4 regions of the Nocardia bhagyanarayanae genome follow, and region 1 is predicted to be linked to each of the others. Evidence: riboswitches for the same ligand, from Rfam matches in the RefSeq annotation. Region 1 holds a riboswitch; each other region holds the start of a gene.
The links. A riboswitch is a leader RNA that binds a small molecule or an ion and turns the genes downstream of it on or off. The one in region 1 is predicted to bind S-adenosylmethionine.
Positions count from the first base shown of each region.

Region 2: another riboswitch for S-adenosylmethionine. It lies ahead of FB390_RS00985 (bifunctional o-acetylhomoserine/o-acetylserine sulfhydrylase); the one in region 1 lies ahead of FB390_RS07900 (rhodanese-like domain-containing protein).
Region 3: another riboswitch for S-adenosylmethionine. It lies ahead of FB390_RS03945 (aminotransferase class V-fold PLP-dependent enzyme); the one in region 1 lies ahead of FB390_RS07900 (rhodanese-like domain-containing protein).
Region 4: another riboswitch for S-adenosylmethionine. It lies ahead of FB390_RS30190 (amino acid ABC transporter permease); the one in region 1 lies ahead of FB390_RS07900 (rhodanese-like domain-containing protein).

Region 1 covers NZ_VFPG01000001.1:1,891,189-1,898,460, forward strand. The annotation lists gene FB390_RS34130 (hypothetical protein) at 1-466, shown strand, start outside; gene FB390_RS07895 (O-succinylhomoserine sulfhydrylase) at 520-1,734, opposite strand; gene FB390_RS07900 (rhodanese-like domain-containing protein) at 1,731-2,147, opposite strand; SAM riboswitch class IV at 2,163-2,278, opposite strand; gene FB390_RS07905 (Rv0361 family membrane protein) at 2,314-2,763, opposite strand; gene FB390_RS07910 (FAD-dependent oxidoreductase) at 3,129-4,520, shown strand; gene FB390_RS07915 (amidohydrolase family protein) at 4,624-5,493, shown strand; gene FB390_RS07920 (glycosyltransferase 87 family protein) at 5,596-6,933, shown strand; gene FB390_RS07925 (class I SAM-dependent methyltransferase) at 6,984-7,272, shown strand, end outside.
Region 2 covers NZ_VFPG01000001.1:225,464-232,735, forward strand. The annotation lists gene FB390_RS00960 (helix-turn-helix domain-containing protein) at 1-464, opposite strand, end outside; gene FB390_RS00965 (NAD(P)-dependent oxidoreductase) at 585-1,472, shown strand; gene FB390_RS00970 (NADP-dependent isocitrate dehydrogenase) at 1,608-2,825, opposite strand; gene FB390_RS00975 (MFS transporter) at 3,177-4,670, opposite strand; gene FB390_RS00980 (TetR/AcrR family transcriptional regulator) at 4,809-5,555, shown strand; SAM riboswitch class IV at 5,608-5,718, shown strand; gene FB390_RS00985 (bifunctional o-acetylhomoserine/o-acetylserine sulfhydrylase) at 5,804-7,132, shown strand; gene metX (homoserine O-acetyltransferase MetX) at 7,129-7,272, shown strand, end outside.
Region 3 covers NZ_VFPG01000001.1:992,510-999,781, reverse strand. The annotation lists gene FB390_RS03960 (M1 family metallopeptidase) at 1-231, opposite strand, end outside; gene FB390_RS03955 (Pls/PosA family non-ribosomal peptide synthetase) at 231-4,193, opposite strand; gene FB390_RS03950 (LysE family translocator) at 4,423-5,052, opposite strand; SAM riboswitch class IV at 5,152-5,265, shown strand; gene FB390_RS03945 (aminotransferase class V-fold PLP-dependent enzyme) at 5,313-6,632, shown strand; gene FB390_RS03940 (Uma2 family endonuclease) at 6,714-7,272, shown strand, end outside.
Region 4 covers NZ_VFPG01000002.1:750,053-757,324, forward strand. The annotation lists gene FB390_RS30165 (ABC transporter substrate-binding protein) at 1-1,082, opposite strand, end outside; gene FB390_RS30170 (LLM class flavin-dependent oxidoreductase) at 1,079-2,158, opposite strand; gene FB390_RS30175 (GNAT family N-acetyltransferase) at 2,155-2,673, opposite strand; gene FB390_RS30180 (ABC transporter substrate-binding protein) at 2,678-3,637, opposite strand; gene FB390_RS30185 (amino acid ABC transporter ATP-binding protein) at 3,658-4,431, opposite strand; gene FB390_RS30190 (amino acid ABC transporter permease) at 4,428-5,300, opposite strand; SAM riboswitch class I at 5,745-5,839, opposite strand; gene FB390_RS30195 (hypothetical protein) at 6,141-6,872, shown strand; gene FB390_RS30200 (glycosyltransferase family 2 protein) at 6,943-7,272, opposite strand, start outside.

The DNA.
Region 1 (7,272 bases):
CGCCGCAGCGCCCGCCCAAGCCGACCCCGGCCCCTGTCAGCTCGGGTGGTCGAATGTCGAGCCTCGCTCGTGCGCGCAGAACAGTTTCAACCTCGCTCCGGTCTTCACACTCGGCAACGGTGTGTGCGTCGGCATGTTCTCGGTCGGCGGCACCGCCTTCGACGGACCGCTCTACGAGTACGCCGAGGCTCCCGGTGCGGCACACGCGGTTGTCGTGCGCCTCATCCCGGGATTCTCTCCGATCGGCACGTGGGGTCCGCAATTGCTCGCCTGCGACGTCACCGCGGTGGTCGACTGGCACAACCTGGACACCGGCCAGCGCGGCAGCGCCAGCCGCTTCGTCCCCGCCGGGCAGCGTCTCAGCCCGACCATCGTCCTCGCGGACACCGGCCCCGGACGGGTTCAGCTCACCGTGCGAACCGACCGCCCCTCCATCCCTGCGACCGCGGAAGTTTTCGTGCCGTAGCCGTTCTCGCGCCCCGCGCAGCGTTGTCGTCGCCGTGCGGGGCGCGGGAGGACTCAGCTAAGGGCGTGATCGAGGTCGGCGAGCAGATCTTCCACGTCCTCGAGGCCGACGGAGATGCGGACAACCCCGTCGGAGAGGCCGATGGTGGCGCGACCCTCCGGGCCCATGGCGCGGTGGGTCGTCGTGGCCGGGTGGGTGATCAGGGTCTTGGAGTCGCCGAGGTTGTTGGAGATGTCGACGACACGCAACCGGTTCAGCACCTCGAAGGCGCGCTTCTTGGCTTCGTCGGCCGGTGCGTTCAGCTCGAAGGTGACCACGGTTCCGCCGCCCGACATCTGGCTGCGGGCCAGGTCGTACTGCGGATGCGATTCCAGGAACGGGTATTTCACCCAGCTGACCGATTCGTTGGTCTCCAGGTATCGCGCGATCCGCAGCGCGGACTCGGTGCTGTGGCGCACCCGCAGCGGCATCGTCTCCAGGCCCTTGAGCAGGGTCCACGCGTTGAACGGGCTCAGCGCGGGGCCGGTGTGGCGCATGAGCGTCTTCACCGGACCGTCGATGTACTCCTGGGAGCCGAGGATGGCGCCGCCGAGGACGCGGCCCTGGCCGTCGATGTGCTTGGTGCCCGAGTAGACGATGACGTCGGCGCCGAGCTCGAAGCCCTTCTGCAACAGCGGAGTCGCGAAGACGTTGTCCAGCACCACTTTCGCGCCTGCGGCGTGCGCGAGCTCGGTCACCCGGCGCACGTCGACGAGCGTCTGCATCGGGTTGGCCGGGGTCTCGAAGAACACCGCCGTGGTCGGCACCGAGAGTGCCTGCTCCCACTGGTCGAGGTCTTCACCGTCGACGAACACCGTTTCCACGCCCCAGCGCGGCAGGATCTCGTTGCACACCACGAAGCACGAGCCGAACAGGCTGCGCGCGGCCACCAGCCGATCGCCCGCGCCGAGCAGCGCGCCGAGTGCCGTGAACACCGCCGACATGCCGCTGGCGGTCGCGAACGCCGCCTCCGCGCCGTCGAGCAACCGGATCCGCTCCTCGAACATGGCGACCGTCGGGTTGCCGTAACGGGAGTAGACGAAGTGCTCCACCTCGCCGGTGAACGCCGCTTCGGCCGCCTCCGCGCTCTCGTAGACGAAGCCGGAGGTGAGATACAGCGCCTCGGCGGTCTCCTCGAAACCGGAGCGGCGCAGGCCGCCGCGCACGCCGAGGGTGGCCGGTCCGACGCCCTCTGGCAGCGGCTTGTCGAACGCGCCGCCGGTGATCACGACTGCCTCCACGGCAGCCCGGTGGCGCGCCAGCCGGTGGCGCCGCGATGGCCGGCCGCGTCGAGCGAGCCCTCGAAGCCCTCGATCACGTTGTAGGAGGGCTCGATGCCGAGCCGGGTGGCGACGGTCGCCGCGTGCGCGGAGCGCTGGCCGGAGCGACACAAGAAGACGACGGGCGCCTCCGCGTCGCGACCCTCCAGTGCCTTGCTCAGCTGCTCGGCGAACTGCGGGTTGGGCGCGCCGGTGCCGTCCACCCACTCGATCAGCACGGTGGGGCGCTCGATCGAACTGGTGTCGGGCACTCCGACGAAGCGCCATTCCGCTTCGGTGCGCACGTCGACCAAGACGGCGGCGGGGTTGTCGCGCAACACCTCCCACGCCTGCTGCGGGGTGATGTCACCGGCGTAACTCATCTCGAACCTCCTGTGAATCCGCACTTGCCGCACCTGTTTCGGTGCGCGGCCAGGTCGTCACCCGGAGCACCCCACCGCGGAGGAGGGTTGCCGACCAGCTGAGCCGGGGCTTGGCGCTGGTTCTCATGACCTAGGGACTGAGATTGCCTGCACCGAGGTCACCGTGTCAAACATTGCAGACGAGCCATTTGTCGTCCGTGCGGGTGAGGTTCCAGGTCGCGGTGTACTCCTTGCCGTCGACCTTGGTGGTCACCGTGGCCTTGGCCCGGTCGCCGTTGAGCGTCTGATCGGTGACGGCTATGAGTTCGATTGCCTTACCGGTGCCTTCCTGCCCGGCCAACGGCGATTTGGCGGGGTCGAAATCGGGGCAGCCGGTACCAGGTGGCGGCACCATATCGGTGTTGTTGGCGCCCTCGACGAAGTTGCCGACGGCGCCCGCGATCTTCTCCGCCTCTGTGACATTTTTCTCAGCGGGGGAGAGCACGCCGCCGAGCGCGATGGCCACCAGCACGATGACGGCCAGCACGGCCGCGGCAAGGAACGGCGCGATGGAGCGCTTGTCGGTCTGATCGACCTCGATCGGTTCGCCTTCGTCGGGGGACTTCTGCTCGGTCATGGATCGATCATCCCTGGTCGGCGGGGGTATCCGACGCCCGGCCCCCGCGCGCCGAACAGCGGCGCGCTCCGCCCCGCTATCGTGGGAAGCGGGCCCGTCCGGCGTCGAGCCCGCGAAGGCGGGCATACAGCCAGTTCACCGCACCGGCGCGGGCGACAACCGGCAGCACCGATAGAATCGCGAGACCGAGACCTGCTGCCATAGCCATATGGCAGTTCACCGTCGTAGCGATCTGGGGACCGTGGGAGCCACGAGCCAGCATCACCAGAGCTCGTGGCGCCGGGTGCAAACAAGCGGTCCGTCAACTTAGCCTAAGCTAAGACGGACGCCATTGAACGTTTCGACCATAAGGGTGCGCGTAAGAGATGACCGAACAGAGTGCAGCGACTCGCCCGCTCCGCATCGCGATCGTGGGCGCAGGACCGGCCGGGATCTACGCCGCCGACGCGTTGATGAAGTCCGATGCCGATGTGAGCATCGACCTCTACGAGCGCATGCCCGCGCCGTTCGGGTTGATCCGCTACGGCGTCGCGCCGGACCATCCGCGGATCAAGGGCATCATCACCGCCCTGCACAAGGTGCTCGACAAGGAGCAGGTGCGTCTGCTCGGCAACATCGACTACGGCACCGACATCACCCTGGACGACCTGCGTCGCTTCTACGACGCGGTGATCTTCTCCACCGGCGCCAACGCCGACCGCGCGCTGCCGATCCCGGGCATCGACCTGGACGGCTCCTACGGTGCGGCGGACTTCGTGTCCTGGTACGACGGGCACCCGGACGTGTCGCGCTCGTGGCCGCTGGACGCGGAGAAGGTCGCGGTGCTCGGTGTGGGCAACGTGGCGCTGGACGTGGCGCGCGTGCTGGCCAAGACCGGTGACGAGCTGCTGCCGACCGAGATCCCGCCGAACGTCTACGAGGGCCTCAAGCAGAACAAGGCCGTCGAGGTGCACGTGTTCGGGCGGCGCGGTCCGGCGCAGGCGAAGTTCACCCCGCTGGAGCTGCGCGAGCTGGATCATTCGCCGACCATCGAGGTCATCGTGGATCCGGAGGACATCGACTACGACGAGGGCTCGGAGGCCGCGCGGCGGCACTCCAAGCAGGTCGACATGGTCGCCAACACTCTCGAGCAGTGGGCCATCCGCGACCAGGGCAACCGTCCGCACAAGCTGTTCCTGCACTTCTTCGAGTCCCCGGCCGAGGTGCTCGGCGACGAGAACGGCAAGGTCGTCGGTCTGCGCACCGAGCGCACCCAGCTCGACGGCACCGGCAACGTCAAGGGCACCGGCGTGTTCAAGGACTGGGACGTGCAGGCGGTCTACCGCGCCGTCGGCTACCTGTCGCAGAACATCAACCAGCTGCCGTTCGACGACCAGGCGGGCACCGTGCCCAACGAGGCGGGCCGCGTCATCGCCGACGAGAACGCCGACGGTCCGGCGCGCTACATGCCCGCCACCTACGTGACCGGCTGGATCAAGCGCGGCCCGGTCGGCCTCATCGGCCACACCAAGGGCGACGCCAACGAGACCATCGCCTGCCTGCTCGACGACGCCCCCGGCTTCGCCCCGGCCGAGAACCCGGACCCGCAGGCCGTCACCGAGTTCCTCGAGGGCAAGGGCATTCCGTTCACCACCTGGGCGGGCTGGTACCGCCTGGACGCGCACGAGCGCGCGCTCGGCGAGCCCGAGGGTCGCGAGCGGGTCAAGGTCGTCGAGCGCGAGGACATGCTCCGCGCCAGCGAGCCGCACAAAGTGTGATCACGAAGAGGGGCGCCGACGAGCGCCCCTCTTTCGCTTTACCGACCGCCCGGTAGCCGCGAGCGGATGCGACAGCGAAGAGATCTCGAGGCATTCTGTACAAGTGTTCGATGCCCATGTCCACATCATCGATCCGCGGTTTCCGCTGATCGAGAACGAGGGCTACCTGCCCGACCCGTACACCATCGCCGATTATCGAAAGCGCATGTCCCGCTTCGATGTCGGCGGTGGCGCCGTGGTCAGCGCGTCGTTCCAGGGGACCGATCAGACCTACCTGAAGGCGGCGCTCGCCGAGCTCGGTGAAGGGTGGGTCGGTGTCACCCGGCTCGACCTGGACGCCTCGGACGAGGAGATCCTCGAACTCGACCGCGTCGGCGTGCGCGCGCTGCGCTTCAACCTCAAGCGCGCCGCCGCCGACATCACCCAGATGACGTTGCAGGCCCTGCGTGCCCACGAGCTGGCGGGCTGGCACGTCGAGCTGTACATGGACGGCCAGATGCTGGCCTCCTTGCAGCCGGTGATCTCCAAGCTGCCCGCCCTGTCGGTCGATCATCTCGGGATGTCCGAGGAGGGGCTGCCGTTCCTGCTCGACCTCGTCGACCGCGGCGCCCGGGTGAAGGCGACCGGATTCGGGCGGGTCGCGATGAACGTCGCCGACACCTTGCGCCGCATCCACGCCGTGAACCCACAGGCGCTGATGTTCGGCACCGATCTGCCCGGTACCCGCGCCGGACGCCCCTTCCGCGACTCCGACGTCGACCTGATCTGCGATGTCGTCGGCGTCGACATGTACGCGGTCCTGGAGGACAACGCCCGCGCCTTCTACCGGCTCCCCGCCAGGGAGCGCGCGGAGGAGGATCCCGCCCCGACGTTGCCGTTGCACCGCACCGAGCAGCCGACGTTGCCGCTGCGCCGCGACGAACTGCCGAAAGCCGCACCGGCGGACACCATTCCGTTCCGGGCGATCGAGTGAGTTGTAGCTCCGGATAAAGCCGCGCGTCGAATTGCGCTGCGGCGCAAGTGCGTCCGCATCCGCCGACACCATCGAGCCGACGAGCCGATATCGTCGAGGTCGATGAGGTTTGGCAACGAGTGGCTGCGACTCGGTAGGTACTTCCCGTCGCGGCGAACAGAACGTACCCCGAGCGCGCCGCCCCTGGAGTTCCCGCGGAGCAACGCGACTCTTCTCCTCCTGCTCGCCTGCGCGATCACCGCGGTGACGCTGCTCTTCACCACCGTCGATCCGTGGCTGGACAAGGCGGGCATTCTGGTCGGCGGGCTCGACGTGCACGTCTATCGCGACGGCGCTTGGCGCATCCTGCACGACCAGCCGCTCTACTCCGAACCCACCCTGCGCGGGCTGCTGTACACCTACACGCCGTTCTCGGCGATCGTCTTCCTGCCGACCAACCTCATACCCTGGGAATTCCTCAGCCCGACCTGGCTGACGCTGAACCTCGGCGTCCTGTTCGGCTGCGTCATGATGAGCTGGCGGCTGCTCGGCTACCGATGGAACGCGCGGCTGGCGACGGCGAGCGCCCTGATCGCACTCACCTGCGCCTTCATCGAACCGGTCCGCACCACGCTGTTCTACGGGCAGATCAACCTCATTCTGATGTTGCTGGTGCTCTGGGTGTTCTCGCGTGACGAGCACGCCAAGCTACGGGGCCTCGGTGTCGGCATCGCGGCGGGCATCAAGCTCGTGCCGCTGTACTTCATCGTCCAGCTGCTCGCGTTGCGGCAGTGGCGCTCGGCGGCCACGGCGGCGTTGGCCTTCCTCGGCTCCGTCGTCCTGACCTGGCTCGTGCTACCCGCCGATTCCCGCCAGTACTGGACCTCGACGTTCTTCCAGTCCGAGCGCATCGCGCCGGACACCCACCCAGCCAACCAATCCCTGCGCGGGGTCCTCGCCCACCTGCTGCACGGTCCCGCGCCGCTGTGGCTGTGGCTGCTGCTCGCGCTGCCCGTGCTGGCCGCCGGACTGGTTCTCGCGACCGCGCTGCATCGGCACGGTGAACGGCTCCTGTCGGTCACGCTCGCGGGCCTGACCTCGTGCGTGGTCTCGCCATTCTCCTGGGGGCACCACTGGGTGTGGTTCGTTCCGTTGCTCGTCTACCTCGTGCATCGGGCACAGTCCAACCCGCGCTGGTGGTTCGCCGCCGCGGTCCTCTACGTCTCGATCGGCGGCTGGACCTACCACTGGAGCGAAACCTGGGTCAGCGTGGGCGTTTTCCTGCTGCCGCCGTCGTGGCCGATCGCGCCGGTGCTCATGAACATGTATGTGATCGCGTACCTGGTGGCGCTCGGCGCGATCGCGGTGCTGGTCCGCCGCCGCGACCAGAGCAGCTGCGTGCATGTGACGGTTTCGGACCGAAAGGATCCAGAACTGGACTGCGTATCCGTTCGCTGCTGATCTCGGCTGTGCCGGCCCGCCGCGCTTCGACGGGGGCGATGATGGTCGGCATGCGGATTGCAGATCGTTTGTGGGATTCAGTCGCCTCGCAGTTGGGACGACCGCACGGGATAGCCGGACGCGTGGTCGGCCGGATTCTCAACCGCGGCAACTACGCCACCGTGACCGCGGCGGTAGCGGCCGCCGAAGCGGCTCCGGGCGCGACGGTGGCCGATATCGGCTTCGGCGGCGGGATCGGGCTCGACAAGCTGCTGGCGTCGGTCGGCGCGACGGGCGTCGTGCACGGCGTGGAGATCGCGCCGACCATGATCGACGAGGCGGCCAAGCGGTTCCGGTCCG
Region 2 (7,272 bases), 1.7 Mb from region 1:
TCGTCGACCTCGATGTTCGGGAAGCGCTTCGCCAGCATCTCGGCGTGCGCCCAGTGCGCGGTGACCCGCCTGCCGTCCAGCAGACCCGCCGCCGCCAGCGCGAAAGTGCCGTCGCAGAGGGCGACCATGCGCGCGCCGCGGCGATGCGCGGCGGCCAGTGCGTTCAGCAGCTCGGGTGGCAGTTCGCGTTCGGCGGTCACGCATTCGTGCGCCACCGAGGGCACGATCACGGTGTCGGCGGTGAGCAGGTCGTCGAGACCGTGCTCGGCGCGCAGGAACGCGCCGAAGCCGATCGGCTGGGTCTGCTGGTCCGGCGCTACCGCGCACACCTTCAGCTCGTACCAGGCGTCGGCCAGATCCGGCTGCGGCGTGCCGAAAATCGAGGCGACGACGCCCAATTCGTAGAGATCCCAAGGGTGCAGCGCGCCGGGCGCGATGGCCATGGCGACGGTTCGACCGGTCATGCCCCCAGTATGGCAGTAATAGTTCGCTAAGCGTCAGTCCTGCCACTCACACCTCGGCGGTCATGTCGCGAAGACTGGTCGACGGGCGCCCACCCGACAGAACGACACGACGGAGGAATCATGAGCAAGACATCGGTCACCGTGCTGGGTCTCGGGCGGATGGGCGCGGCGATCGCCGAGGTCTTCGTGCGCAACGGTCACCCGACCACCGTGTGGAATCGCACGCCGGGCAAGGCGATTCACCTCGACGAGCTCGGCGCACGGCGCACGGACGACGTCGCCGAGGCGGTCGCGGCTGGCGAGCTGATCGTCACCGTGCTCGCCGACACGGCGGCCGCCGGGGACCAGCTCGTCCCGCTCGGCGCGGCGCTGCGCGGGCGGACGGTGCTCAACGTGGCCACCGGCCGCCCCGACACCGCCCGCGAGCTGGCCGAACGATTCGCGGAGCACGGTGCGCGCTTCCTGGACGGCGGCATCTTCGGCGTTCCGCAGACGGTGGGCACGCCCGAGACGCTGCTCGTCTACAGCGGCGAGTCCGGCGCGCAGGCCGAATTCGCGGAGGTGATAGCGGAATTGGGCGCGACGAAGTACGTCGGCGCGGACGCGGGTCTCGCGGCGCTGCACGACATGGCGGTGCTCGGCGGGATGTACGGGCTGTTCGGCGGCTTCTTCCAGGCGACGGCGATGGTGCACACCGAGCGGGTCTCCGCGGTCGATTTCACCGACACGTTCCTGGTGCCCTGGCTGCGCGCGCTGCTCGACATGCTGCCCACGCTGGCCGCCGAGATCGACTCGCGGGAGTTCCCGGTGAACTTCTCCGATCTCGCGGTCAACGCGGCGGGTCTCGCCGACATCCGCACGACCAGCCGAAACCAAGGCGTGGCAACGGATCTGCTCGATCCGCTACAGCGCCTGTTCGACGCCGAGGTCGAACGTGGGCACGGCACCGCCAGTTTCACCAGGGCGTTCGCCGGACTGCTCGACGCACCGGTGCCATCCGCAGGCTGACGGCCGCGCAACCGCGAATACACGTCGGGCACCCGTTCCACCGCGAGGTGGGCGGGTGCCCGGCTCAACCCCGGCGCTGGGAGATCCCAGCGCCGGTCGGGGTCGGACGGATCGCGTCCGGCCCCCGGTGCCGACTCAGCGCAAGGCGCGAGCCAGGTTCGCGTCGAGCGCGCCGAGGAACTCCTCGGTGGTCAGGTAACCCTGGTCGCCGCCGACGAGCAGCGCGAGGTCCTTGGTCATCTGGCCGCCCTCGACGGTCTTGATGACGACGTCCTCGAGTGTCTGCGCGAAGCCGATCACCTCGGGGGTGTTGTCCAGCTTGCCGCGGTGCTCGAGGCCACGGGTCCAGGCGAAGATCGACGCGATCGGGTTGGTCGAGGTCGGCTTGCCCTGCTGGTGCTGGCGGTAGTGCCGGGTGACGGTGCCGTGCGCGGCCTCGGCCTCGCAGGTCTTGCCGTCCGGGGTCAGCAGCACGGAGGTCATCAGGCCGAGCGAACCGAAGCCCTGGGCCACGGTGTCGGACTGCACGTCGCCGTCGTAGTTCTTGCAGGCCCAGACGTAGCCGCCCTCCCACTTCATGGAGGAGGCGACCATGTCGTCGATGAGGCGGTGCTCGTAGGTCAGGCCCGCCGCGTCGAACTGGCTCTTGAACTCGGTGTCGAAGATCTCCTGGAAGGTGTCCTTGAACATGCCGTCGTAGGCCTTCAGGATGGTGTTCTTCGTCGACATGTAGACGGGGTAGTTCTGCTGCAGGCCGTAGTTGAACGACGCGCGCGCGAAGTCCTCGATGGACTTCTTGAAGTTGTACATGCCCATGATGACGCCGCCCTCGTCCGGCATCTTCACGACCTCGTGCACGATCGGCTCGCTGCCGTCCTCGGGGGTGAAGGTCAGGGTGACGGTTCCCGACTGGAAGACCTTGAAGTCGGTGGCGCGGTACTGGTCGCCGAAGGCGTGGCGGCCGATGATGATCGGCTTGGTCCAGCCGGGAACCAGTCGCGGAACGTTGGAGATGATGATCGGCGCGCGGAAGATGGTGCCGCCGAGGATGTTGCGGATGGTGCCGTTGGGCGAGCGCCACATCTTCTTGAGGCCGAACTCCTCGACGCGGGCCTCGTCCGGGGTGATCGTGGCACACTTCACGCCGACGCCGTGCTGCTTGATGGCGTTGGCCGCGTCGATGGTGACCTGGTCGTCCGTCTTGTCCCGATACTCGATGCCGAGGTCGTAGTACTCGAGGTTCACGTCGAGGTACGGGTGGATCAGCTTGTCCTTGATGAACTGCCAGATGATCCGGGTCATCTCATCACCGTCGAGTTCGACGACGGTGCCTTCAACCTTGATCTTGGACATGGATCTTCGTGTCCTCCTAGGATGGTGCCCTTATTGCACGGCCAGGCGAACACGCTTGTGAGCGGACCCCAGCTGTTCAACAGACAACGTATATGTACCGCGTTGTTTGCGGGACGTGTGGTGCAAGCAAGACAAGCGTACTGCTGCCGACGATCTCACCGCGCGGGGAGGGCCCACTGTGCGGACTCCAAGACGGTTACCCACGAGTAGCCCCACGAGTGATCCCAACCACTTTCTCCATCATGTCATCCCGGGCAAGTCGAGCGCTCCGACCTGCGCGGGAACCGAACGGCGACCGGACGCGCGATACGGCCCGCGCACCTTCGATGCGCGGGCCGTATCCGGTGTTGCTCAGACCGCGAGCGGGACGCGAAGGCTCTCCTCCGCGTCCTCGGCGAAGTCCGTCGGCTTGGCCTTGATCATCAGCGCGATCACCGGGATCGCGGCGAGGAAGAAGCCCGCGCCGACGTAGAACGCGACGTCGTAGCTGTAGATGGCGGCGCGAGCGGCCAGATCGTCGACCGTCGGATTGTCGGCGAGGTAGTCCTTGGCCGCCTGCACCGAGATGGTGGTGAGCAGCGCGGTGCCGACCGCGCCGCCGACCTGCTGGGCGGCGTTGAGCAACGCGCTGGCGACACCGGCGTCGGCCTCGTCCACCCGGTGCAGCGCCACCGCCTGCATGCCGACGAACAGCGGTCCCATGCCGAGCGCGATCAGCAGCTGGGCGGGCAGCACACCGGCGGCATAGCTGTCGCCGTAGCTCAGCTGCGCGAGCCAGAGCAACCCGACCACGCCGAGCGCGGCGCCCGCGATCATCAGCGGACGCGGTCCGAGCTTGGGCAGCAGCGCGCTGGTGATGCCCGCCGACACCGCGATGCCCACGGGGAACGGCAGGAACGCGACGCCCGCCTTCAGCGGCGAGTAGCCGAGCGTGACCTGGAAGTAGAAGCTCAGGAACAGGAACATCGCGAACATCGCGATGGGGATCAGCAGTGCGGCGAGCAGCGCGCCGCCACGGTTGCTCTCCCCCGGGATGCGCAGGGGCAACAGCGGATTCGCCGAACGACGCTCGATGGCGACGAACGCGACGAGCAGCGCGAGCCCGGCGACGAGCAGCGCGAGGGTGCCGCCCGAGGTCCAGCCGTGATCGGCGGCGCGGCTGAAGCCGTACACGATGGCGATCAAGCCCGCCGTCACCGTGACGGCGCCGGGCACGTCGTAGCCGCCGGTACGCGGCGCGGGCACGTCCTTGATGACGAACGCGAGCGCGCCGACGAACGCGAGAATCGCGATGGGGGTGTTGACCAGCAGGGTCCACCGCCAGGACGCGTATTCGGTGAGCGCGCCGCCCGCGATCAGGCCGATGGCGGCGCCGCCCGCGGAGATGCCCGCGAACACCGCGAAGGCGCGGGCCCGCTCCTTCGCCTCGGTGAACGTCACCGAGACCAGTGCGAGCGCGGCGGGTGCGAGCAGCGCTGCGAAGGCGCCTTGCAAGCCGCGGCCCGCGAAGAGCTGGGCGCCGTTCTGCGCCAGACCCGCGAGCGCCGAAGCGGCCGCGAAGCCGACGAGGCCGACCAGGAAGATCCTGCGGCGGCCGAGGTAGTCGGCAAGGCGGCCGCCGAGCAGCAGCAGGCCGCCGAAGATCAGCGTGTACGCCGTGAGGGCCCACTGCTTGTCGCCCTCGCTGATGCCGAGGTCACGCTGCGCGAACGGCAGCGCGATGGTCACGATGGTCGCGTCGAGGACCACCATCAGCTGGGCCAGGCCGATTACGCCGAGCGCCAGCCAGCGGGCCGAGTCGCGCCGGTCGCCCGGCGCGTGCACCGCTGTCGATATCTCGCTCACCTTGTCTCCTCGTCGTTCGGAAGTGCGCGTGCGGCCAATCCTGTCACTGACAGACATTTGGCGTCAATAGAAAAATGTCGCAATCAGACATTTGCCGGATCATGACAGATGACCGACCGTCTGAGTTACAGTGGGGAGATGCTCGACTCATCGACGTCGGCGGACACGACGCAGGAAGCCGCGGCTACCAGGCAGGACATCCCGCCCGAGCCCGGCGGGCACGCGGACCGCGAGAACACCGCGCCCCTCGGGCTGCGCGAGCGCAAGAAGCAGCAGACGAGATTGCGCATCATGAACGTCGCGCTCGAACTGTGCGACGCCCAAGGCTTCGACGCGACCACGGTCGAGCAGATCGCGAACGCGGCCGACGTCTCGCCGCGCACCGTCAACCGGTATTTCGAAACCAAGGAGGACATCGTCCTCGCGCCCATCCTCGACTTCGGTCAGATGGTTGCCGACAAGTTGCGAGAACAGCCGCCGAACGGCAACCAGCTGCACGCGCTGTGCAACGCCTATCTCCAGGTGATCGACGACGCGGCGTCCGAGAACTCGGCGGTGTCGTTCTGCAGGTTCCAGCAGATGCAACGGGTCGTGCGCGACAGTCCCTCCGTCAACAGCCGCGCGCTGGAGTTCGCCGACAGCAAGTCCGACGCGATCACCGCGGTGCTCGCCGAACGTCTCGGCACCACACAAGGGGCGCTGAGCGTGCGATTGATCGTCTCGACCTGGCAGATGCTGTGTCATCTCGCGATGGACGTGCACGGCGAGCTGATCGTGGACGGCGATCCGGAGACCGCGGTGCGCGCGGCGCGGGCGACGTTGCTCGACGCGTACGCGGAGTTCATGCGGGTCTGTACGGAACCGGTGGCCGAATCGGCGGAGTGAGATCGGCTACGAATTTCGGTCATTGGCCGCCCGCCAGCTACCATGTCCGTCAGGTCATGAGTGCCAGCGCCAAGCCCCGGCTCGCTGGACGGCAACCCTCCAGCAGCGGTGGGGTGCTCCGGGTGATGACCGGGCCCTCGAAGGTCGAGGGCAAGCGCGCTGTCAGGAGGTTCCCGGAAATGTGTTGTCCTGGATAGACCGCATCACCGATCTCGTTAGTCCGGCGAACAACTCTTGTGGAGCATGACATGACCGACCCCGTCGCGGCCGAGTTCGATCCTGCCCGTTGGTCCTTCGAGACCAAGCAGGTGCATGCGGGCCAAGCCCCCGATCCGAGCACCGGCGCCCGCGCCCTGCCGATCTACCAGACCACTTCCTACGCCTTCCGCGACACCGACCACGCGGCGGCGCTGTTCGGGCTGGCCGAGCCGGGCAACATCTACACCCGCATCATGAACCCGACCCAGGACGTGGTCGAGCAGCGCATCGCCGCGCTGGAAGGCGGTGTCGCCGCGCTGCTGCTCGCCTCCGGGCAGGCCGCGGAGACCTACGCGATCCTGAACCTGGCTTCGGCGGGCGACCACATCGTGTCCAGCCCGCACCTGTACGGCGGCACCTACAACCTCTTCCACTACTCGCTGCCCAAGCTCGGCATCGAGGTCTCGTTCGTCGAGGACCCGGACGATCTCGACCAGTGGCGCGCCGCGATCCGGCCCAACACCAAGGCGTTCTTCGGCGAGACCATCGCCAATCCCAGCAGTGCCGTGTTCGACATCCCCGGTATCGCCGAGGTCGCGCACGCCGCGGGGATCCCGCTGATCGTGGACAACACCGTCGCGACCCCTTACCTGATCCAGCCGCTGGCGCACGGCGCCGACATCGTGGTGCACTCGGCCACCAAGTACCTGGGCGGGCACGGCGCGGCCATCGCCGGCGCGATCGTCGACGGCGGAAAGTTCGACTGGACCGTCCGCGACGACAAGGGCGAGCCGCGCTACCCCGGCTTCACCACCCCGGACCCGAGCTACCACGGCGCGGTCTTCGCCGACCTGGGCGCGCCCGCCTACGCGCTGAAGGCCCGTGTGCAGCTGCTCCGCGATCTGGGCGCGGCGGTCTCACCGTTCAACGCCTTCCTCATCGCGCAGGGCATCGAGACGCTGAGCCTGCGCATCGAGCGCCACGTCGCCAACGCGCAGGCGGTCGCCGAGTTCTTGGCCGAGCATCCGGCCGTCGAATCGGTCCACTACGCGGGACTGCCCAGCTCGCCTTGGCACGAGCGGGCCAAGCGACTGGCGCCGAAGGGGACCGGCGCGATCGTCTCGTTCGAGCTGCGCGGCGGCGTCGACGCGGGCAAGAAGTTCGTGGACGCGTTGGTCCTGCACAGCCACGTGGCCAACATCGGGGATGTGCGTTCCCTGGTGATCCATCCGGCATCGACGACGCACTCCCAACTCACGCCCGAGCAACAGCTCGCCTCCGGCGTCACCCCGGGGCTGGTCCGCCTCGCCGTGGGCATCGAGGGAATCGACGACATTCTGGCCGATCTGCGCGCCGGATTCACGGCGGCGACGACGTGACCGTGAGCGCCGATCAGAGCATCGAGTCCGGCGTCGGCCTGCTGCCGCCGCCGGACGGACGGCCGGGCGTCATCGCCATCGGGGACGTGCGGCTGGAAAGCGGCGCGGTGATCCCGAACGTGCACCTCGCCGTGCAGCGG
Region 3 (7,272 bases), 900 kb from region 1:
GGCCCTGGCGCCGTTGACGAACACCTTCGACACCGTCAGCGCCTGCGCGAGATCGAGGCTGAACCGGGGCTGGACGGCGGTGGTGACCGCGGTGATCTCCGCGCGCCCGCTCAGCCGGTTGCTCGCCACCCGGTAGACCAGGTCGAGCTCGTACCGCGAGACGCGGTAGCCCCTATTGCCGTTCTGCGGCAGGTAGTCATCGATGGGTTTCTCGTAGAACTTCTCACCCATCAGCCCTCCTCGCCCGGTTCGTGCCACGGCGCGATGGGGTTGCCCCACCATCTGGTCGACGGCGGCACGGTGTCGCCGCGCATGACGAGCGAGGCCGGGCCGACGGTCGCGCCCGCGCCCAGACCCGCCGCGGGCAGGGCGACGCAGTGCGGGCCGAGGGTGGCGCCCGCGCCGAGGGTGACGGTGTCCATGGCCATGATCCGATCGTGGAACAGGTGGGTCTGCACCACGCAGCCCCGCTCCACCGTCGCGCCGTCGCCGAGTGTCACCAGATCCGCCTCCGGTAGCCAGTAGGACTCGCACCATACCCCGCGGCCGATGCGCGCGCCGAGCGCGCGAAGCCACAGATTCAGCACCGGCGTTCCGGTCGCGGCACGGGCGAACCAGGGCGCGGCGACGGTCTCGACGAACGTGTCCGAGACCTCGTTGCGCCAGACGAACGAGCTCCACAGCGGATGCTCCTCGGCCTGGATCCGGCCGACAAGCAACCACTTCGCGGCCACCGCGCTGCCGCACGCGACCGCACCCGCGACCAACAGCACGACGCCGCTGAGCAGGGCGGTCGGCAGGTGACCGATCCGCTGGGCCAGCCAGGCCAGCGCGAAGAGCACGCCGAGGCCGATGGCGAAGGTGACGAGCACCGGGATCAGCCTGCACGTCTCGACGATCGCCCGCGCGACGCGCAGCCGCCGCGGCGGATCGAAAGTGCGGCGAGCATCCGCTGTTTCGGAGGCGCGGCGCAGGCGCACGGGCGGGCTACCGAGCCACGAAGACCCCGCCTTCGCCTTGGACGGCGCGGCCGAGAGCACGGCGACCAGCCCGTTCTTCGGTACCCGGCGGCCGGGCGCGGTCATACCCGAGTTGCCGAGGAACGCGCGCTTGCCGACCTTGGCCTCGCCGATGCGCAGCCAGCCGCCGCCGAGTTCGTAACCGGCGACCATGGTGTCGTCGGCGAGGAAGGCGCCGTCGGCGACGGTGGTGAACTTCGGCAGCAGCAGCACGGTCGACGCCTCGACGTGCTTGCCGACCTTCGCGCCGAGCAGACGCAGCCACAACGGCGTCAGCAGGCTGGCGTAGAGCGGGAACAGGAAGGTGCGCGCCGAATCGAGCAGCCGTTCGGTGGCCCAGGCCTGCCAGCCGACGCGGCTGCGCACCGGATGGTGGCCCTCGGTCAGGCCGATGGCGAACAGGCGCACCAGGACGACGGTCGCCGCGGCGTACACGCCGAGCACGAGCAGCACGGCCACCGGCAGCACGGCGAAGGCGCGGCCGAGCGCGGCGGTGAGCGTCGTGGTGTCCCGGATCCACCAGGCCAGGAACGCGCCGCCCGCGCCGAGGCCGAGGATCGGGAGGGCGGCGAGCGCCATCGAGGTGATGCCGAAGATCGGGACCCAGTGCCGGGCGCGCGGTGGCGTGTGCGCGGGCCAACGATGCCTGGCGCGGCCGACCTTCACGGCCGGGGACCCCGCCCATTCCTGTTCGGCCTTGACCTTCCCCGAGACCGCGGAACCCGGCGCGATCTCGGCGTTCTTACCGATCCTGGTACCCGGCAGCAGGATCGAGCGCGCGCCGACCACCGCGCCGGGGCCGATGCTGATCGGTCCGATGTGCACGAGGTCGCCGTCGATCCAGTAGCCGGAGAGATCGACCTCCGGTTCCACGCTGCACCCGTCGCCCAGTTCGAGCATCCCGGTCACCGGCGGCAACGTGTGCAGGTCGACACCTTTGCCGATGCGCGCGCCGAGCGCCCGCGCGAAGGGCACCATCCACGGTGCGCCGGAAAGATTCTCGGCGCCGCTCGCCTCGGACAGCCGCACCGCGGCCCACAGGCGCAGGTGCACGGAGCCGCCGCGCGGATAGCTGCCGGGCGCGATGCCGCGCAACAGCACGCGCGACCCGGCCACGCACAGCGCCATCCGGCCGGGCGGCGAGATGAAGAGCAGGAACGCGATCAGCGCCCACCACCAGGACAGCCGAGGCAGCCAGGGCAGCGATCCCGACCACGCCGCGATATTGCCGACGATGGCCAGCCAAGTGAGCCACTGCAAGCCGGTCAGGGTGGTCAGCGGCACGGTGGCGAGCACCTGAACCCACTGTGCCGCGCGCGGGGTGGGGCGCACCGTGCGTTCCTCGACCGCGGCGGCGGGGGCGCTGGCGTCGAGCAGATCGGCGAGCGCGCCGAGGCGCGGATGGTCGTAGAGATCGGCCACGGCGATCCGTGGGTAGCGCTCGCGCAGCGCGGTGACCAGCTGGGCGGCAGCCAGCGACCCGCCGCCGAGGTCGAAGAAGTCGGCGTCGGGACCGGTCGCCTCGGCGCCGAGGATGGCGTCCCAGAGCCCGGCGACCCAGCGCGCGGTGGGGGACATGTCGGCGTCGGCGGGCTTGGTCTCGGGCAGCGGCCAGGGCAGCGCGTCGCGGTCGACCTTGCCCGAGGTGCGGGTGGGCAGCTCGCCGACCACCGCAAGGCGCGGCACCAGCGGTGCGGGCAGCTGGCCGGCGAGCAGTTCGCGAGCGGCGTGCACGTCGAAGTCGCCGTCCGGGCCGGTGAGGTAGCCGACCAGGATCTTGTTGCCCGCCTTGGTCGTCCGGATCGCGGCGGCCGCTCCCGTGACGCCAGGCAGATGCTGGAGCGCGTTGTCGATCTCGCCGAGTTCGATGCGACGGCCGCCGAGCTTGATCTGATCGTCGGCGCGGCCCAGGAAGACGAGCCCGGCGCTCTCGTTGCGGACCAGATCGCCGCTGCGGTAGGCGCGTTCCCAGCCGAGTGCGGGCAGCGGCGCGTACTTCTCAGCGTCCTTGGCCGGATCGAGGTAGCGGCCGAGTCCGACGCCGCCGATGACGAGTTCACCCGATTCGCCCTCGCCGACCGGGTTGCCCCGCGCGTCGATCACGGCCAGATCCCAGCCGTCCAAAGGCAATCCGATGCGAATCGGCGGCTCGCCGGTGAGCAGGGCCGCGCACGCCACAACCGTCGCCTCGGTGGGGCCGTAGGTGTTCCACAACTCGCGGCCCGAATCCTCGTCGCCCGCAAGGCGTTCGGCGAGTTCCGGCGGCACCGCCTCGCCGCCGAAGATCAACAGCCGGACCGGTTCCAGCGCCTCGGCGGGCCAGGTCGCGGCCAACGTCGGCACCGTCGAGACGATGCTGATCTCGCGACGGACCAGCCAGGGGCCGAGGTCGGCGCCGGTGCGCACCAGCGCGCGCGGCGCGGGCACCAGGCAGGCGCCGTGCCGCCAAGCCAGCCACATCTCCTCGCAGGAGGCGTCGAAGGCGACCGAGAGACCGGCGAGTACACGGTCACCGGGACCGATGGGCGCGTCGCGCAGGAAGAGTCGCGCCTCGGCGTCGACGAAGGCGGCGGCGTTGCGGTGGGTGACCGCGACGCCCTTCGGCGTGCCGGTGGAGCCGGAGGTGAAGATGATCCAGGCGTCGTCTTCGGGAGTCGGGAACCGGTGACCGGAATCGGTGGCTTCGCCGTCCGTCTCCACTTCGGTCGTGAGTGCTGTTGCGGCGGAAGATGTTTCGTCGGCGACGCGGATGCCGTCGGCGGTGACTACGGCGCTGACCCGCGCTTCGCCGAACACCAGCCGGGCCCGCTCGTCGGGATCGTCGGCGTCGACCGGGACGTACGCGGCGCCCGCCCACAGCACGGCCAGGATCGTGATGTAGAGATCGCCACTCCCGGAGGGCATTCGGACGCCGACCCGGTCGCCCGCGCGGACTCCCGCCTCGGCCAGCTCGGCCGCTCGCGCCTCCACCGCGGTGAGCAGCTCGCGATACGTGATCAGGATCTCGCCGTCATCGATGGCGTGCGCGTCCGGATGGGCACGGGCGGTAGCGGTCAGGATGTCGACCAGGGTGCGCGGCGGGGGCGCCGCCGCGCCGCGTAGCAGGGGGTCGGACAACGACTGCCCGGTCGTCGGGCTGGCGCCCACCGCGGTGTCGACCTGCGGCTGGAGCATCACGTCCGGCCCACCTCTCATAGACCTGCCTTGCGTTTCCCGATGGTTGTTTCACATGAGGGTTACCGATTGGCAAACACCACGGTGACCAACTGACCACGGTACCCGCGGTATCGGTGAAATCGCCCGGGCCGCGGTGTGATGTCGATCCGCGAGCCTCGGCAGGCTGATCGGGGGCGTCAGGCGTACTTCCGCATTCGCTCCGGCCGGTTTTCGGCGGCAGCGCCTGTCAGGTCGCCGAGGCCGCGGTGCCGAGGCCCAGCGCGGTGAGTATCCCGGCGCTGGCCTGCTCGAGCCGATCGCGGACCTTCGGGCTGCGCAGGAACGCCACCGCGCGGGCGGCGAGCAGGGCGAGCAGGATCATCTCCACGGCGGCGACGGTGCATTCGATCGCGCCGAGCGCGAGCGTGTTCAGGAAGGTGACCTCGGTCAGGAACTGGGGCAGGACGGCCAGGTAGAACAGGCCGACCTTCGGGTTGAAGAGACACGAGACGACACCCGCCGTGAACGCCGAGCGAACCGATGGCGCTTTCCCGCTGCCGGAATCGAATTCGGCCTCGGCCTGCGCCCGCCGCTTGCGCAGTTCGATGAGCGTGCGAATTCCCAAGTACACCAAGTAGATTCCGCCGACGATCTTCAGCGCGCGATACGCGGTCGCGGATTGCTCCAGCAGCGCCGCGACGCCCGCGGCCACCACTACCGCCCACACCAGGCCGCCGAGCGCCGAGCCCACCGCCGCGGCGATGCCGGGACGGGCGTCCACGATCGAAAAGCGCAGCACCAGAAACGAATCCGGCCCCGGCGTCAAGGAAAGCAGGACGCACAGTCCGACGAAGCTGAGCAGCAGCGAGGGCGTCACCCAACGAGTGCAGCGCAGTTCCCGCGGCGGCGCAACCGACTTTCGGCCGCGAAATCCGGAGGTTGACAGACTCGCGTGCGGTCTGCCAACCTCGGAATAGGTCATGAGTGCCAGCGCTAAGCCCCGGCTAGCTGGTCGGCAACCCTCCTCCGCGGTGGGGTGCTCCGGGTGACGACCGGGCCGCCGCCCGATCGGGCGCGGCAAGCGCGGACTCGAAAACACAATCGATCGTCGAGTCCCTGAGCCGACGGGATTACGTGATGACCGCTGTTGTGGACCAGACCTGTGCCGCCCTCGCCCGCGTGTCGGGTGACGAGCTGCCGGTGCCGCTCGTGCAGGGCGGAACCCGCACCTACGCCAACTTCGACTACGCCGCGAGCGCGCCGGCGCTGGCCCAGGTCACCGACCGGATTCAGCGGCTGCTGCCGTACTACGCCAGCGTGCACCGCGGCGCGGGCTACGCCTCGCGCATCTCCACCGAGTGCTACGAGGCCGCGCGCGGCTCGGTCGCCCGTTTCCTCGACGCCGCCGACGACCAAGTCGTGGTGTTCACCCGCAACACCACCGACTCGCTGAACCTGCTCGCGTCTTGCGTGCCGGGTGACACCGTGGTGCTCGACATCGAGCATCACGCCAATTTCCTGCCGTGGACGCGGCACGGACGCCGCGTGGTGCGCGCCGCCGACACCGTCGCCGAGACCATCCGGTTGCTGGTGGCGGAGCTGTGCAGCAAGCCCGCCGCACTGCTCGCGGTCACGGGGGCGTCGAACGTCACCGGGGAGGTGCTGCCGCTGGAGCGGCTCGCCGACATCGCGCACCAGTGCGGGGCGCGCATCCTGGTCGACGCGGCCCAGCTCGCTCCGCACCGGCGAATCAGCCTGCGGGAGAGCGGGATCGACTACCTCGCCTTCTCGGGCCACAAGCTGTACGCGCCGTTCGGTTCCGGCGTGCTGGTCGGCCGCCGCGACTGGCTGGATCGGGCCGAGCCCTATCTCGCGGGCGGAGGTGCGGTGCGCGCGGTGAGCACCGAGGGCGCCGAGTGGGCGCCCGCGCCGCAGCGGCACGAGGCCGGGTCGCCGAACGTGCTCGGCGCTGCCGCGATCGCCGCCGCCTGTGACGCGCTCGCCGCCATCGATCCGGACGAGTTGGCCGCCCACGAACGCCTGCTCGCCGACCGCCTGCGCGACGGGCTGTGCGCCATCCCGGGCGTCGAGACGCTGCGCATCTGGTCTGACAGTCCCGATTCCGTCGGCATCGTGGCGTTCACCGTCGCGGGCTTCGCGCCCGGCCACGTCGCCGCCTACCTCTCCGCCGAACACGCCATCGGCGTCCGCGACGGTCGCTTCTGCGCCCACCCCCTGCTCGCCCGCCTCGGCCTCGACGCCGCGCTGCGCGCCAGCATCGGCCTCGGCACCACCTCCGCCGACATCGACCGCCTCGTCGACGCCGTCGCCACCCTGGTCCACCGCGGCCCCTCCTGGAACTACGCCCGAACCGACGGCCTCTGGAACCCCACCCCCGAAACCCGCCCCTTCACCGCCACCCAAACCTCCGGCGCCACCCCCTGCCTCATCGCCTGAGTCACCGGGCTTCGCGGCCGGTCGGGGGCGGTGGCGGCGGGATACTATCGGCGAGACCGTTCCCGACTCGGAGGTGGACCGATGAGCATTCTGCCTGCGTGGGCGACCGATCCAGGGGCGCTGCTCATCACCGAGGCAGGCTACGACGCGCTGCCGGAGGACGTGCAGCGGCAGATCGAGGTGGTCGACGGTCACGTCATCTTCTGCCCCAGCGGTAGTTTCCAGCACAACAATGTGGCCAGGCGGCTGGCCAACGCTCTGGAGCAGGCGCGTCCCGCCGAACCGTGCACCGGCGTCGTCACCGATTTCGAGATGCACTACGTCAAGGGCAGGCCGGGCAGTCCCGGGTTCTCCTTCCGCAGGCCCGACGTGGTGCTGCATCGGTGCGTCGAGGAGGACCGCAAGCTCACCACCGCAGACGCACTGCTGGTCGTGGAGGTCGTCTCACCGGGATCGGAGTACACCGACACCGTCGACGAACGAGCGGAATACGCGCACGAGGGCATTCCGATCTACCTCGTGGTGCACCTCGACGCCGAGCGCCGCGTCAAGATCGTTCAGGAGTATCGCTTGGACTGGGCGAGCCGGACCTATCGGCTCGCCGAAACCCATCAGGACGCGCTGCGGTTGACCGGCCCGT
Region 4 (7,272 bases), on a different contig from region 1:
TTCGCCGCGGCCGGGTCGTAGGCCAGTCGCGCCGAGAAGTCCTGGAAGCCGGGTGTGGTGCTGGCCAGCGGACCGGAAGCAGCGTTGAACTGCGGGCCGAGGACGGTGTCCACCAACTGCTTCCGATCGATGGCAGGCAACAGCGCCTTGCGCACCGCGGGATCGCGCAGCGGGCCACGGGTCACGTTGGCCTGGAGGCCGAACGGCACGCCGGGGTTGACCGTGGTGAGCAGGCGCGCACCCGCGGCTTCCAGCTGCGGCACGTCCTGCGGCAGCGCGTCGCTGATCGCGTCGAGCTGACCGGACACGAGACTGCCGGTACGAACCCCGGATTCGGGCACCACCGTGAACTCGATCCCGTCCAGGTAGGCCTCGCCTCGGTGCGCGAACACCGCCGATCCCCAGTGGTATCCGATGCGCTTGGCCAGCGTCGCGGACTGATCTTGTCGCCAGCCCGCGTAGGTGAACGGTCCGCTGCCGATGTTGTCGCCGAGGCAGCGCTGTTCGGCGGGCTTCGCGGTCGTCGCGTCGGCGAGAATGCCCAGCTGCGTGGTCGAGGAGGCCTGCAAGAACTGGGCATTGGGCCGACTGAACTCCACGCGCGCCGTCAGCCGGTCGACGACGGTGGTGCCCACGTAGTTGGTGAGATAGCTGGCGCCGAGCGGCGACTTCACCGCGCCGAGCCGCTGCACCGAGTCGAAAGTATTGCGCACCGAGTCCGCGGTGAGCGGGGTGCCGTCGCTGAACGTGACGCCGTCGGCGAGGTGGAAGGTGAACACCTTTGCGTCCGGACTGATTTCCCAGCTGCGCGCCAGCCAGGGTTCGATCCGACCGGTCTGCGGATCCTGGTCGGTGAGCGAATCGACGATCTGCCGTGCCACATAGAGGGTCTGGTTGGTGCCGGCCTGCGCCGGATCCGAGCAGGTCGGCGCCTGGGACAACCCGTAGCGCAGCGTGCCGCCCGGCCGGGGCGGGCCCGCGTCGCCGCCCGGCGCGCTCGAATCGCTGCCGCAGGCGGCCAAGGCGCTCGTCGCGGCGAGCGCGCCGACCAGCGCGAGAATTCGACGACGGGTTCGGATCACGATGTCACTCCAATGAGTTCGCTGTGTGCGGTGCTTGCCGCCAACGGCCTGCTGGGAATTCGGCGGCGCAGTTCCGGCGCCACCTCGGCTTGGAAGAGTTCGAGACTTTCGCGGTGTTCGGCAACGCCGCGACCGTCGCGCTCGGCGGACAGGTGAATGACCTCGTGGCCGAACCGTTCGTGCTGGCGGCCGACCTTGTCCACGATCTGTTCCGGGCTGCCGATCAACGCCGAACTGCGCGCGACGAAATCGTCGAGTGTCTCGAAGACGATGGGTAGACCGAGCTTTCGGCTCAGCGCCAGCCGCGCCTCGAAGATCGGCCGGTATGCGGTCAGCGCCTGCTGCGAGGTGCGCGCCACGTGGAAGCCCGCCGTACCGGCGCCGACCAGCGCCTCGGCCGGATCGTGGCCGTAGTGCTCCCACCGCTCCCGGTAGTGGCGCACCAGTTCGGCGTAGGGCTCGATCGGATTGGTGACATTGGCCGAGAACAGCGGGTCACCGTGGCGCGCGGCGAGTTCCACCGAATCGCGGCTGGTGGCGCTGCCGTGCCAGATCCGGATCCGCGGCTGGAACGGGCGCGGCAGCGCCTTGGCCCGATCCAGCGGCGGACGGAACCGTCCCGACCAGGTGACGCTGTCGCTCGCCCACAGCGCCCGGAACAGTTCGTAGCCTTCGCGATTGCGCTCCCACTGATCCTCGGTGGTGACGTGGAACAGCTCGGCCTGCGCCGCGCCGTTGCCCTTGCCGATGATCAGCTCGAGGCGCCCGCCGGAGAGGTTGTCCAGCGTCGAGTAGTCCTCGAAGGCCCGCACCGGGTCGAGCAGGCTCAGCGTCGTCACCGCCGTGAACAGCGTGATGCGCGAGGTGATGGCCGCGATGTGGGAGAGGATCACCGGCGGTGCGGCGGACAGGAACGGATCCTCGTGCCGCTCACCGACGGCGAATCCGTCGTAGCCGAGATCCTCGGCGAGCCTGGCCTGTTCGACCACCGACCGCAATCGCTGCCTGGTGTCGGGCAGCACACCGGTCCGCGGATCGGGCACCCGCGTCACCAGCGTGAACAACAGGAACTTCATGCCGTCGCCTCCCATTCGCCGAGGTCGAGAAACTTTTCGAACGGGTGCGGGCCGACCACTTCCGCGGGCAGCGCGGGGTCGTAGAGGGCGAGGTACCCGGCCGCCAGGTACAGGCCGACCGCCTCGGGCTGGCGCGGTCCGGTCGTCAGATAGACGCGCCGGTAGCCCCGGGCGGCGATCTCGGCCTCCAACCGCTCCAACACGAATCGGCCGAGACCACGCCTGCGGTGCTCCCGCGCGGTCCAGATCCGCTTCAGCTCGGCGGTCGTCGCGTCGAACTGCTGAAAAGCGCCGCCCGCCACCGGCTCGCCGTCCTGCGTGACCACGAGCAACCCGCCCTCCGGCGGTGCGAAGTGCGCGGCCGGATAGCCGCGCAGATCGGTGTGCACCTCGCCGGGAGTCCGGCCGTAGCGGCTGCTGTACTCGAGCGCCAGCTCGGCGAGCAGCGGCGCGGCAAGCGGATCGTCTTGGGCGACCCAGTGCGCCCGGCGGATCGTCGAGAGTCCCCGTGTCATCGGGTCACCGCTGCTTCGGTAGACCGGGCGGATTGATCCGCGATTCGGTGACGGCCTCGGTCCGCAGTCCCCAGCGGTCGATGACCCGCTGATAGAGCCCGGACTCGAGCGCGTGCCGCAGGGCCTTCTGCACCGGGCCGATCAGACCGTTGTTCTTCTTCGTCAGCACACCGATCTCGCCTTGCAGCGCCTCGCCCGCGCCGGAGAAGGTCGCCACGATCTTGGTCTGGTTCGCCGTGCTCACGTGGTAGATCGCGGTCGGATTCGGGCCGAGATAGCCGTCGAGCCGCTGCGAGGCGAGGGCGAGATAGTAGTCGCTGGTCTTGTCGTAGTAGGCGATCTCGATGGCGGGCAGCCCCTCGGCGCGGTTCTGCTCGTTCCACTTCACCAGCAGCTGTTCCTGGTTGGTTCCGGTGCCGACGCCGATCCGCTTGCCCGCCAGGCTCTTCCGGTCCTGGTACTGGAGCTCGCTCGCGGCGGGCACCTCCAGCGCGACGTTGTCGTGCCGGTAGGTCGCGAAGTCGTATTTCTCCTTGCGCTCCTCGGTGACGGTCACGTTCGAGATGAAGGCGTCCACTTCGCCGGAGTCGACGCGCACGAAGTTCTGCGACCAATCCGCCACGCTCGCGACCAGTTTCAGCCCCAGGATGTCGGCGACCAGCGATGCGAAGTCGACCTCGGAGCCGACCACCGTCTTGTCGTCGGTGGCGTAGAAGCGCAGCGGCGGCGCGGTGCCCGACGCGCCGGTCACCACCAAGGTCCCTCGGTCACGGATGGTCTGCGGTACCTCGGCGGCGATGGCGTCGACCTTGTCCGCGCGGACGCGTCCGGACTGCTCGGGCGACAGGTCGAAGGCGACCGTGCCGTCGGAGGAGACCTGGAGGTCTTCGTCGGGGTCGGTGGCACACGCGGTGACCAGCAGCGCGGCCGCGGCGAGGGCGGTGACCATGGCGGGGAATCTCATCGGGAACCTGTTCGTGACGCTCATCGGACTCGGGACAGAAAGGCGCGGGTGCGCGGATGGTTCGGGTTGTCCAGGACCTCGGCGGGCGGGCCCTGTTCGACGATCACGCCCGCGTCGAGGAACACCACCGTGTCGGCGACCTCCCGGGCGAAACCGATTTCGTGCGTGACGATCACCAGCGCGGTGCCGTCCTCGGCCAGATCGCGGATCACGTCCAGCACCTCGCCGACCAACTCCGGATCCAGCGCCGAGGTCGGCTCGTCGAAGAGGATCACTCGCGGCCGCACGGCCAGCGCCCTGGCGATCGCCACCCGCTGCTGCTGCCCGCCGGACAGCCTGCGCGGGTAGGCGTCGGCGAGTTCGCCGATGCCGACGCGCTCGAGCAGCGCCTTCGCCTCGCGCTCGACCTCGCGGCGGTCCCTGCGCTGGGCCGCCACCGGTGCGAGGGTGACGTTGTCCAGCACCGTCAGATGCGGGAAGAGATTGAACTGCTGGAACACGAAACCGATGCGAGAACGCTGTTCACGGACCACGCGATCCGGCAGCGGATACAAGACGTCGCGCCGCAGGCGGTAGCCGATCAGTTCGCCATCGATGTGCACGGTGCCCGCGTCGACCGGCTCGAGGTGGTTGAGCACCCGAAGTAGCGTCGACTTGCCGGAACCGGACGGGCCGATCACCGCGACCACCTCGCCCGCGCGCACCGTCAGATCGATGCCGTGCAAGATCTCGGTGCGACCGAAGGACTTTCGCACGCCGGTGACTCGCACGGCGGGCGTCTCGAGCGCGGTCATCGGGTCGCTCCCCGAGGCGCGGCGGAACCGAGCTCGGCGATCTCGCGGACCCTGCGCCGCAGTTCTTGGAGCGGCGTCGGTGTCGGGGTGCGCTGGGCGCCCTTGGCGTAGTGGCGCTCGATGTAGTACTGCGCCACCGTGAGAATCGTGGTCAGCAGGATGTACCAGACCGTCGCCACCATGAGCAGCGGCACCACCCGGCCGTTGCGGCCGTAGATCACCTGCACCTGGTAGAAGAGTTCGGCGATCGCCATCACCGAGACGATCGAGGTGCCTTTGAACAGGCTGATCACCTCGTTGGTCGCGTTCGGCAGGATCGAGCGCATCGCCTGCGGCACGACGATCGTGCGGAACTGCCGCCAGCGCGGTATACCCAGCGCCGCCGCGGCTTCCAGCTGACCAGGATCGACCGAAACGAGCCCGGCGCGAATGATCTCGGCCGAATACGCGGCCTGGTGCAGCGCGAGACCGATCACGGCGGCGGTGAATCCGGTGATCACACCGTTGACCTCGAAGGTGAGGAACGCCGGTCCGAACGGAATCCCCAGCGAGAGAGTCCGATACAGGTAGGCGATGTTGAACCAGAACAGCAGCTGCACGATCATCGGAATGGAGCGGAACGCCCAGATGTAGACCCACGCGATCACCCGCAGCACCGGATTGTTCGACAGCCGCGCCACGGCGAGCAGGGTGCCGATGAGGAAGCCGAGCGCGGTGCCCCACAGCGTCAGTTCCAGCGTCACCCGCAGCGCCGTCAGCACCGATCGCGCGGTGAAGTACTTCGCGAACGTCGGCCAGTCCCAGCCGGGATTGGTGACCAGGCCGTGCGCGAACTGGGCGAGCAGGATCAACGCGGCGGCGCTGATCACCCAGCGCCACGGGTGGTAGGTGCGTGCGACCCTGGGGGTTCGGTCGCTGGTTGTGTTCGCGGCTCCGTTCGGTTGAAGTGCCGCCGACTGAAGTTGGTCGGCGGCTGTGCCGGGTTCGTCTGCGTCCGCGGCGGATCGGCGTGCGGCAGAGCCGGGTTGGTCGGCAATCGCGCCGGGTCGGTGTGCGGCTGCGACGGGGCTGTCGGCTGTGCCGGGCGGATCGGCGTCATCCGCGGCCGCCGCATCGGATGCGAGGGACGCACTCATTTCGGGCCCTTCGGGAGAATCGAACGCGACCGCGCGACGCGCTGGTCACCGCACCCGGCCAGCGACGGGTGCACGGTCTGGCGCTGGATCAGCGCGGACAGCTGGCTGGGGTTGGGCGGCAGGTCTCGGCGTGGCGTCGGGTCCGGCGGGCGCCGCGGTGTGGGCAGATCATTCGGTCCTCCATCGTTCCTGGCGGAAGCACCCGCACCCGGTCGTCCGGGGGGTTGCTGCGACGTCGGCGAGCCAGGTCTCTCGGTCGCTCTGGATGGTGTTGCGGACCCCGGTCCGCTCCGGGCGCAGCAGGGTCGAGCCGAATCATCATGCGGAGCAGGGCATGTGCCGGACAAGGTTAGGAATCAGGGTGAGCGCAGCCCTGGCGTCGGTCGGTGCGACGGATGATCATTGCGCGGGTCGGCCGGTCGGTTCCCGCGCCGAGCGGCCGCCCGCCGCGGGGTGCTCACTCGTGTCGTCGCTCTGAAATGCGGGTGCAAGCCGACGCGCCGAAAACTTGCCGATTGCCGAAATGGCTGCTGAGCGGGTTTGCCGGAGTACCGTGTCCTCACCGTGCCGACGATGAGGAGCACCGCTGTGACCCTGTTGCGCCGCTTCACCACTCTCACCGCCGCCGCGACCGGTTCGGTCGCACTGGCTTTCGGCGTCTGCGCCCCCGCCGTGGCGGCGCCCGCCCCCGCCGCACCCCCGGCCGCCACCGAACTGGCGGGCAAACAGCAGGCCGCCGCGCCGGGCGACCTGCTCGGCGCCTACCAGTCCACCGTGGAGGCGCTGCGCGGATTCGGGATGGACCCGTTCCTGTACCCGACCGCCGCGGCGTTCTGCGGCAACGGCAGCACCTTCGGTCTCGTGCCCGCCGTCGCGGGCGCGATGCCGGGACCGTGGCCCAAGACCACGGTGTCCATTCCCGGTCTGGATCTGACGGCCGTGAAGTCCGGCCAGACCATGTTCACCTTCGTGCCCTACGGCCTCGACGCGGACAGCCGCACTACCGCGGGTATGCAAGTGGCCTGGCTGAATGTCAGCAACGGCCGCAGCGGCCTCACCAAAATGGGCCCGCTCGCCGACATCTTCCGCGCCATGATCCCCGCCGAGGTCCCCGCCGACCTGCGCCCGCACGCCGAACGCGCCGTCCAGGACTTCTTCTTCGCCGCGCTCCCTGTCGGCGGCATCCGCGCGGTCCCCGTCGACACCGGCAAGGGCACCGTCCTCGCCGCGGTCTTCGGCACCGTCGACAACGGCAAACAGTCCTGCTTCTTCCTGCCGACGGTCGGTATCACCTCGGTCCCGTAAGACCCAGGCCATCGACGACACCGGCTCGGTCCACCGACCGAGCCGGTGTCGTTTCGCTGCGTGCCCCTGCTCAGCGGACCTCGGGCAGCGCGCGGCCCTTCCAGCGAAGTGCCCCACGGCTTTTCGCGCGGTGTGAGCGGAGGACCAGGCGTTGATAGGCGGCGATCGATAGGGGATGGGCCAGTGCCGCGAGCGCGTCGGCGCGGTGGAGGGGGCCGCCGGATTCGAGGGAGCGGGCCAGCAGGCGGCCGGTGACGGCGGCGGCGTAGCCGAGCGCGCCGGTGCGGCGGGTCGGCCCGCTGCCGAACAGCGCGGCCAGCGGAGGGAGCCAATAACCGAGTGCCAGGGCGGTTCCCACGGCGGCGGCCGCCGTGCGTGAGCCGCCGTAGGCGGACCAGAG